Linked DNA regions of Variovorax paradoxus B4. The main gene of each other region encodes a partner of the protein of the gene in region 2 in a complex. Links are inferred from orthologs where the notes say so. Each region holds a gene or a part of one and is shown on either strand. Other genes may lie near its edges.

Region 1 (4,032 bases), 2.6 Mb from region 2 along the record:
CGGTGAGCAGCCCCGAGAACGCGGCCCCCCGTACGCTCGCCGGCCAGTGCCTCTGCGGCGCGGTCCGCTACACCGTGGCCGACGAGTTCGCCTATGCGCTGAACTGCCACTGCGCCGATTGCAGGCGCGCGACCGGCTCGGCCTTCAAGCCTTTCGCCGGCATCGCGCGGCACAAGCTGGCCATTGCACAAGGCCAGGACGAACTCCTGGTCTTCGGCGAGGAAGACGCGGGCAACGTGCACTGCCGCCGATGCGGCTCGCTGCTCTACTCGGTGGTGCGCGACGGCTTGTTCGTGCATGTGACCCTGGGCACGCTGGTCGACGACCCTTCGATCCGCCCGCGCGCGCACATCTTCGTGGGCTCGAAGGCGCCCTGGTTCACGATCACCGACAACCTGCCCCAATACACAGGCCACGTCGACGACGCCGGCTGAGTCCCGCCTCTCCTACGCCACCCGCTCCCCACGCTTGAGCGGCAGCCAGAGCGTGAACAGCGTGCCCTGCGGCCCCGAGCGCCACGAGACCGCCCCCCCGATGGCCTGCGCCCGCCGCTGCTGGTTCTGCATGCCGCGACCGCCGGCGCCGGCCATGGCCTTCTCGACGTCGAAGCCCTGGCCGTTGTCCTCGATGCTCACCCGCACGCCCGACGCTTGGCGCTCGGTGCCCACCCGGATCCCGGTGGCGCGGGTATGGCGCAACACGTTGGCGATGCTCTCCTGCACGATGCGCAGGATGTGCAGTGCGCTGGTCGGGTCGAGCCAGTCCAGCGCCGGAAGCTCCTGCACCTCCCATTGCAATGCCACGCCCGAACTCTCGAGCCGAGGCCCGAGCCGGTAGCGCAGCGTGGCCAGCAGCAGCAACAGGTCGTCCTCGAGCGGCTCCATCGAATCGATGGTGAGCTTGAGATCGTCGAGGCAGCTCTTGAGCATTTGCGAAACCTTGTCGTCGCTCATGCTGCCGCCTTCCACGGAGCGGATGGCGCTGATCAGCGAAGAGCCCAGGCCGTCGTGCATGTCCTGCATCAGGCGCTGGCGCTCGTCACTGATGGTTTGCATCTTCTCGACCTCGCGCAGCCGCCGATGGCTGAGCTCGAGCTCGGCTTCGCGGGCCTCGAGGCGCCGGGCCAGGCTGGCGTTGACCCGCTCCACCTCGGCAATGGCACTGACGTAGCGCCGGTACATCAGCACCCCGAAGACGCTGAACGTGACCGCGTTGGTGTAGGCGCCCAGGTACCAGCCCTCGGGGCTCACGAAATTGTTCTGCAGCAGCCAGTCGGACACGCCCAGCAGCACGCACACGCCGATGCCCACGGCCACCAGGCGGCCTTCGCCGGACCGGCGCCAGGCGCTGACACCACCCACGAGCGCAACGGCGACACCCATCAGTGCCGCGCCGATGTAGATCAACGGCGTCACCTGCGGCGTGTTCCTCAATATCGCAAGCCCCGGCAGCGTCAGCACGCCGGTCAGGGCCGTCCATGCCACCACCGCGCAGGTCAGCCATTTGAGCCGACGGCCATGCAGCTGGCGCAGCGCGAAGTGCACCACCGCGACCAGCCAGAACAGGGAGTTGACGGTCAGCCAGGCGAACCAGTCGTTGGCGACCGGAACGCCGACATAGAAATGCAGGCTGCGCAGGAAGGACGTGGTCGCCAGGTTGAAGAAGAGCAGGTAGCCGGTCTCGTGGCTGCGCCTGAACCACACGAACAGCGCGAACACGCCCACGGCCATGAAGGCCGCGCTGAGCATGGCCGGCAGCTCCTGCTGGAGCCACTGCCGCATCCGATGCCGGGCTTCCAGCGCTTCGACGGGACCGAGCCACAGCGATGAAACCGCCACCTGCGCGCTTTGCGTGTGTTCCATCCGCACGAGGATCTCGTTCAACGGCGCGCCGTCGGACGCCTTGTTCAGCAAGACCCACAGCGGCGTGCGGGTGCTGTTCCACAACGGCCCCTGCACCTGGGCACGGTGGACCAGCCGTCCATTGGCATACACCGCAATGGTGCCGTCCGTCTTGATGCGCGCGCCATACAGCGCGAGCGGCGCCGGCGTGGCAGGCAGGCCGTGCGTGGAAAGCCGCAGCCAGGTGATGCGGGTTTCGCCCGTCGATGTGCTGCCATCGGCCTGGCGCAGCAAGGCGATGGGCAGGGCCAGCGGCAGCTCGACCGGCTGCCAGGCGGGAGGCAGGGCCTCGCCGTCCACGGCAAGCGGCATCGCACGGAAGCCGGGCGCATCTTCCACCTGCCAGTCGGCATGCGTCAGGTGCAGCGCCGCGGTTTCCTGTCCAGCGTCGGATGCGCTGAAAAAGGCGGCCATGACCACCAGCAGCGCTATCGAGACAACGAGCACCACGTTCGCCCAGAACGATGCGAAGCGGTATCTGGAGAAGTGTTCGAGCAGCCGCGCATGCAGCCGGCGCGCAGATCCGAGGCTCATGCGAGGCTCATCCGCGTGCGGCCTGCCTGGTCCGGCTCAGGAAAAACAGCCGGAAGCAGGTGCGTTCCCGGCAAGCCGCGCGGCTGAAGCAGCGATGGAACGGCTTCAGCCACGGTGCGATTCAACTCAGAACGGAATGTCGTCGTCCATGTCGTCGAAGCCCGACGACGACTTGGCCGGAGCCTGGCGCGGTGCCGGCGCCGGAGCACGCGGTGCTGCCGCGGCCGGTGCGCGGGGCGCGTAGCCACCGCCACCACCGCTGCCTTGCGAGTAGCCGCCGCCACCGCCGCCCTGCGCGTAGCCGCCGTCGTCCTCGGGGCCGCCCGACGGGCCGCCCTGGCCCTGGCGGCTGCCCAGCATCTGCATCTGGTCGGCGCGGATCTCGGTGGTGTATTTTTCGATGCCGTCCTTGTCGGTCCACTTGCGCGTGCGCAGGCTGCCTTCGACATAGACCTGCGAGCCCTTGCGCAGGTACTGGCCGGCGATTTCGGCCAGGCGGCCGTTGAAGACGATGCGGTGCCACTCGGTGGCTTCGCGCATTTCGCCGCTTTGCTTGTCTTTCCAGCGATCGGTGGTGGCCACGGTGACGTTCGCGACCTGGTCGCCGCTCGGGAAGGTACGCATTTCGGGGTCGCGCCCCAGATTGCCGACGACGATGACTTTGTTGACCGATGCCATATGCACTGCCCCTGATAAGTAGATGAAGGAGGAGGAAGAGAACCCTAGATTGTGCCCGATGCCGGCCGGCCGGGACCCCTTCGAAGCACCGTCTCCGTAAAACCGCCGCAACCCGCCCGCTCGCCATGAAATGCCGCTCGGACTATCATGTCCGGTTGCCCTCGGACGATCGCCCCCTTGAATTCCAAAGCCATTGAAGACTTCGCGGAGCGCGCACGCGACGCGGAACTCGAACGTGACACCTACCTCGGCGCGGTGCTTGCGCAGCAGCGCATCAGCATCCGCGGTGCCCGCACCCACAACCTGAAGAACGTCGACCTCGACATCCCGCGCAACAAGCTGGTGGTGATCACCGGCCTGTCGGGCTCGGGCAAGTCGAGCCTGGCCTTCGACACGCTGTATGCCGAAGGCCAGCGGCGCTACGTGGAAAGCCTCTCGGCCTATGCGCGGCAGTTCCTGCAGCTCATGGACAAGCCCGATGTGGACGTGATCGAGGGCCTGTCGCCCGCCATCAGCATCGAGCAGAAGGCCACCAGCCACAACCCGCGCTCCACCGTGGGCACGGTGACCGAGATCCACGACTACCTGCGCCTGCTCTACGCCCGCGCCGGCACGCCCTACTGCCCCGAGCACCACCTGCCGCTGCAGGCGCAGACCGTGTCGCAAATGGTCGATGCCACGCTCGCGATCCCTGACGAGCCCCGCCTGATGATCCTGGCGCCGGTGGCGCGCGAGAAGAAGGGCGAGTTCCTCGAGCTCTTCGCCGAAATGCAGGCCGCGGGCTACGTGCGCTTTCGCGTCGACGGGCAAACGTACGAATACAACGACCTGCCGAAGCTCAAGAAGACCGAAAAGCACGACATCGACGTGGTGATCGACCGGCTGCGCGCGCGCCCCGACATGCAGCAGCGCCTGGCCG
Region 2 (4,957 bases):
AAGATGCCGCGGGTCTACCGCGACTTCGATGCCATCGACAGCACGCGGGCCGGCGCCGTGACGATGGCGCAGATCGAGGCCTACGCCGCTGCGCGGCCGCGCAGCGGCCGGAGGCCATAGCATGTCTTTCGACACGGTCCGGTCGTCGATGGGTCCCGAGCTGGCGCCCTGGCTCGCGGGACTGCTCTTCTTCGTGCTGGCCGCAGCCACGCTCGAAGGCCTGGTCCAGAGCTTCGTGCGGCGCCGCTCCTACGATTGGCGCGCCTACGGCGCCTCGCTGGCCGATGCGGTGGGCCGGCGTGCCGTCGATGCGGCGGGGCTGTCAATTGCCGCGCCTGTGCTGGCCTGGGCGCATGCGCATCGCGTGGACACCATCGCGCTGTCGACGCCCGCGGCCTTCGTGCTGCTCTTCGTGGGCCAGGAGTTCTGCTACTACTGGTACCACCGCGCGGCGCACCGGGTGCGCTGGTTCTGGGCCACGCATGCCGTGCATCACTCGCCCAACGAGTTGACACTGGCAGCCGCGCTGCGACTGGGCTGGACGGGCAAGCTCACCGGCACCGCGCTCTTCTTCGCACCGCTCGTGTGGCTGGGTTTTCCGCCACTGGCGGTGCTGGCCGCGCTCGCGGCCAACCTGCTCTACCAGTTCTGGCTGCACGCGCCGTGGATGCCGCGCCTGGGTCCGCTGGAATGGATCTTCAACACGCCGACCCACCACAAGGTGCACCATGCCTCGAACCCCGAGTACCTCGACCGCAACTATGGCGGCGTGCTGATCGTGTTCGACCGGCTGTTCGGTACCTTCGTGCAAGAGCGCGCCGACGTTCCGATCCGCTACGGACTCACTACCCCGCTGCGCACCCACAATCCGTTGCGCATCGCCTTCCACGAATGGGGGCGCCTCGGGCGCGACCTCTGGAGGGCGAAGGGCTGGGGCGCAAGAATTTCGATCCTGCTCGGTCCTCCGGGAGTCTCCTCGTGAAGCGTCTGCCGATGGTCTGCATGGCATTGCTGCTGGCGCTGCCGCCGGCCGTGGCGCAAGAGGCGGGTCCGACGCCGTCGACCACCAACGTGCGCCTGCTCGCCGACATGCCCTATGGCCCGGACGCGCAACAGCGCATGGACGTCTACCTCCCACAGCAGCCCCGCGGCGCACCCGTGCTCGTGATGGTGCACGGCGGCGCCTGGATGTTCGGAAACAAGGGCGCGGCCTCGGTGGTGGACCGCAAGGTCGAGCACTGGGTACGCGGGCAGGGTTTCATCCTGGTATCCGTGGGCTATCGATTCGTGCCGCAGGTGACGCCGCTGGAACAGGCGCAAGACGTCGCCCGCGCAGTGGCCGCAGCGCAGGCCCATGCGGCTTCCTGGGGCGCCGACCCTTCGAGATTAGTGCTCGTTGGGCATTCGGCCGGCGCACATCTGGTGGCGCTGATCGGCGCCTCGTCTGCCATCGCGCGGCAACAAGGCGCCCGCCGCTGGCTCGCAACGGTTGCGCTCGACAGCGCCGCCCTCGACACGGTGGCGCTGATGCAGCGCCGCCACCTCCCGTTCTACGATCGCGTGTTCGGCAACGATGCGGCGCTCTGGCGTGCGGTGTCGCCGACCGAAACACTCGCGCCGGACGCTCCGCCGATGCTCCTGGTGTGCTCGACGCAGCGGCGCGACGGCTCCTGCGCGCAGGCGCGGCAGTTCGCCGCGCGCGTGGCCTCGGCCGGTGGCCGGGCGGACCTGCTGCCGCTGGATCTCTCGCACGCGGCGATCGATGCCGAACTGGGTCTGCCTGGCGCCTATACCGCCGACGTGGACGCGTTCATTCGATCGGTCGACAAACCTGCCCGGCCGGCCACTCGATCACCGCCTTCATCGCAGGCGCCGAGCGTCGAGGCGCGGTAGGCCGCGGCATCGGCGGCCTGACGCGGCGCAGGCTGCAACGCGCCGCAAGCCGCCAGCATCGAGACCATGAAACCGGCGACCAGCATTCGGCCATGCGCGGCCATGCGCGGCCATGGTCATGCGGTCGACCGCCTTCCGGCTAGCGAGAAGGCGCAATGGCCTCTGCATAGTCGTACAGCGCGCCCAGCAGTTCCTCGCCCCGTTCGTCGACTGTTTCCGAGAGCGCATCGATTTCGCTGAACAGCGCTTCGATGGTTCGCGCTCCGCCCTCGCCGTCGAACAGCTTGGCCGCGCGGTGCATCTCCCAGCGTTCGGCCTCCCCTGCGCCGAGCATCTCGGGCCAGTTGCGCGCGCGGTAGCGAAAGAGTATTTCCTCGAGCCGCCCGTCGTCGAAACCGGTGCGGTCCTTGGCGAGTTCCTCGGGCGACAGCGCGCGCAGCTGGTTCAGTCGGCGCCGGTCGCCGTTGCCGACGAAGCCGCCATAGAGGTCTTCGTCGACATCGGGCGCCGCCTCCTTGGGGCGGGCATACACCTGCGACCAGATGGCGCTCATGTCGGGCAGCTCGCGTGCGATGGCCGCGTGGCGCAGCGCCGCATCGAGATCGACGTTCCAGCGCTCGGCCATCGCGGGTGCCAGCGTGCGCAGGTTGCCGACCACCATCGGCGACTTGTTGAGGTGAATGCCCTTCACCGGCAGGCGGACCACGCCTTCAGGCAGGTCGGCGGTGCGCGTGAACAGGCGCAGGCGCAAGGTCTCGACGTCGAGGTCGCGCAGCTCGCTGGGGTCATGGGCCAAGTCCCAGGCGATCAGTTCGTTCTTGTTGGTCGGATGGCTCGCGAGCGGCCACATCACGCCGAGGCAGCCGCGCTCGACCGGGAACATGCCCGACACGTGCAGGAAAGGCCGGGCCGTCTCGCGCATGGCCGGCAGGCCGAGCTCGCTGGCGACGCGGTCCTTCTTGTGCAGGCCGAAAGCGAAGTCGAACAGCTTGGGCTGGCGCTCGCGAATCAGCCGCGCCAAGGCAATGGTGGCGCGCACGTCGGAAAGCGCATCGTGCGCCGACTCGTGCAGCAGGCCGTTGGCGCGCGCCAGGTCTTCGAGCTTGAAGCTGGGCTTGCCGTCTTCCTTCTTCGGCCACTCGATGCCTTCGGGCCGCAGCGCGTAGGTGAGGCGCACCACGTCGAGCAGGTCCCAGCGTCCGCAGTCGTTCTGCCACTCGCGCGCATATGGATCGATGAGATTGCGCCAGAACAGGAAACGCGTGACCTCGTCGTCGAAGCGGATGGTGTTGTAGCCCACGCCGATGGTGCCGGGCTGCGAGAAAGCCTTCTCGATCTGCGCGGCGAAGGCGTGCTCGGGGATGCCGCGCTCGAGGCAGAGCTGGGGCGTGATGCCCGTGATCAGGCAGGCCTCGGGGCTGGGCAGGTAATCGGGCGCCGGCTTGCAATAGATCATCAGCGGCTCGCCGATCTCGTTCAGCTCGGCGTCGGTGCGGATGGCGGCGAACTGCGATGGCCAGTCGCGGCGCGGCACGGCGCCGAAGGTTTCGTAGTCGTGCCAGAGAAAGGTGTGGTTCATTCAGAGCAAGGGGGAAAACAATCGTGCAAGCGCGTCGCCGAGGCGGCGCCAGAAACTTTGCGGCCGGTGGGCGCGCACCGCGCCGGAACTGTGGAGGTCGGTCTCGAACTGCGCGGCCAGGGGTCGTGCCAGCTCGGGGCCGTAGACCACCGCGCTCACTTCGAAATTGAGCCTGAAGCTGCGGTTGTCGAAATTCGCGGTACCAATCATCGCGCAATGGTCGTCGACCACCAAGGTCTTGGAGTGCAGCATGCGCGCCTTGTACTCCCATACCTTGACGCCAGACGCGATCAGTTCGTCGAAGTAGGAGCGCGCGGCCGCGCTCACAATGGCCGAATCGCTGCGGCGCGGCACCAGAAGGCGCACGTCCACGCCACGCAGCGCCGCGCTGGTGAGCGCCATCATGGCGGGCTCGCCGGGCACGAAGTAAGGCGTGGTGAGCCATGCCCGCTCGCTCGCCGAATGAATCGCCTCCACGTGCATGCGGTGGATGGGTTCCAGCATGTTGTCCGGGCCGCTGGTCACGATCTGCACCGGAATGTCGCCGGCTTCCACCTGCGGCAGCATGGCGCCCATCAGGTGGTCGATGTTGCGCAGATCTTCGCCGGTGGCGTAGGTCCAGTCCTCGAGAAAGGTGGTCTGAAGCCAGCGCACCGCGCTGCCCTCGATGCGCAGGTGGACGTCATGGTAGGCGTCGGGGCGGGTGCGCTTGTCTTCCTCGTCGGTGATGTTCACGCCACCGGTAAAACCCACGCGGCCGTCGCACACCACGATCTTGCGGTGGGTGCGGTAGTTGGTCACCGGGCGCAGGCGGCGGCCGATGCGCGTGTCGTGGAAAAGCGCAACCTGCACGCCCGCGGCATGCAGGGGCGCCATGAACTTGCGGCCGATGCGCTTGGAGCCCAGTGCGTCGAGCAGCAGGCGCACGGCCACGCCCTGCCGGGCGCGTTCCACCAGCAGGTCGCGCAACGCGGTGCCGATCTTGTCGGGCTCGAAGATGTAGTACTCGAGATGGATGTGGTCGCGCGCCGCGCGCACCGCGTCAAAAATGGCGTCGAAGGTGCGCGCGCCACCCGAAAGCAGCGCCACGCCCATCGCGCTGGAAACCGGCAGCCCGCAGGCCGCAGTGCCCAGCCGCGCCATCTGCTGCAGCGCCGGGGGCGCGTTCTGGGCCGCGTCGCGCACGCGCGCCAGGTCGGCCTGCGTGTGCGCGCTGGCGCGGCTGCGCAAGCGCTTGACGCGCTGCTTGCGCAGGCGCTGCGGCCCCAGGAAGTAATAGATGACGAAGCCCGCGAACGGCAACAGCGCAAGCGACAGGATCCAGCTCATCGTGGACACCGGCGCGCGCTTCTGCATCACGATCCAGACCGACAGCACGGCGATATAGCCGCTCCAGGCCAAAGAGAGGCCGGTTTTCCATTCCTGACTGAGCTCGGGAAGAATCAAGATGTGCGGTACAGGTAAATTCCGGCCCCAAAGAAAAAG

What was found.
Region 1: the proteins of sbcB (region 2) and ssb are in contact, whole or in part, in a crystal structure (PDB 3C94), measured with the Escherichia coli proteins. The link is inferred for Variovorax paradoxus B4 from one-to-one orthologs.

What each region holds. Positions count from the first base shown.
Region 1 is NC_022247.1:493,167-497,198, reverse strand. What follows is about bases 1,338-4,032. They hold ssb (single-stranded DNA-binding protein), read right to left. Parts: upstream 3,114-4,032; coding sequence 2,562-3,113; downstream 1,338-2,561. Other genes in these bases: uvrA (excinuclease ABC subunit UvrA), read left to right, coding at 3,261-4,032; VAPA_RS02280 (sensor histidine kinase), read right to left, coding at 1,338-2,435. In the rest of the region: VAPA_RS02285 (GFA family protein), read left to right, coding at 3-434; more of VAPA_RS02280, read right to left, coding at 447-1,337. UniProt on the Escherichia coli protein: Plays an important role in DNA replication, recombination and repair. Binds to ssDNA and to an array of partner proteins to recruit them to their sites of action during DNA metabolism. Acts as a sliding platform that migrates on DNA via reptation.
Region 2 is NC_022247.1:3,060,768-3,065,724, forward strand. What follows is about bases 1,253-4,252. They hold sbcB (exodeoxyribonuclease I), read right to left. Parts: upstream 3,473-4,252; coding sequence 2,033-3,472; downstream 1,253-2,032. Other genes in these bases: VAPA_RS14260 (alpha/beta hydrolase), read left to right, coding at 1,253-1,893; cls (cardiolipin synthase), read right to left, coding at 3,473-4,252. In the rest of the region: VAPA_RS14250 (EF-hand domain-containing protein), read left to right, coding at 1-120; VAPA_RS14255 (sterol desaturase family protein), read left to right, coding at 122-982; more of VAPA_RS14260, read left to right, coding at 979-1,252; more of cls, read right to left, coding at 4,253-4,918. UniProt on the Escherichia coli protein: Degrades single-stranded DNA (ssDNA) in a highly processive manner.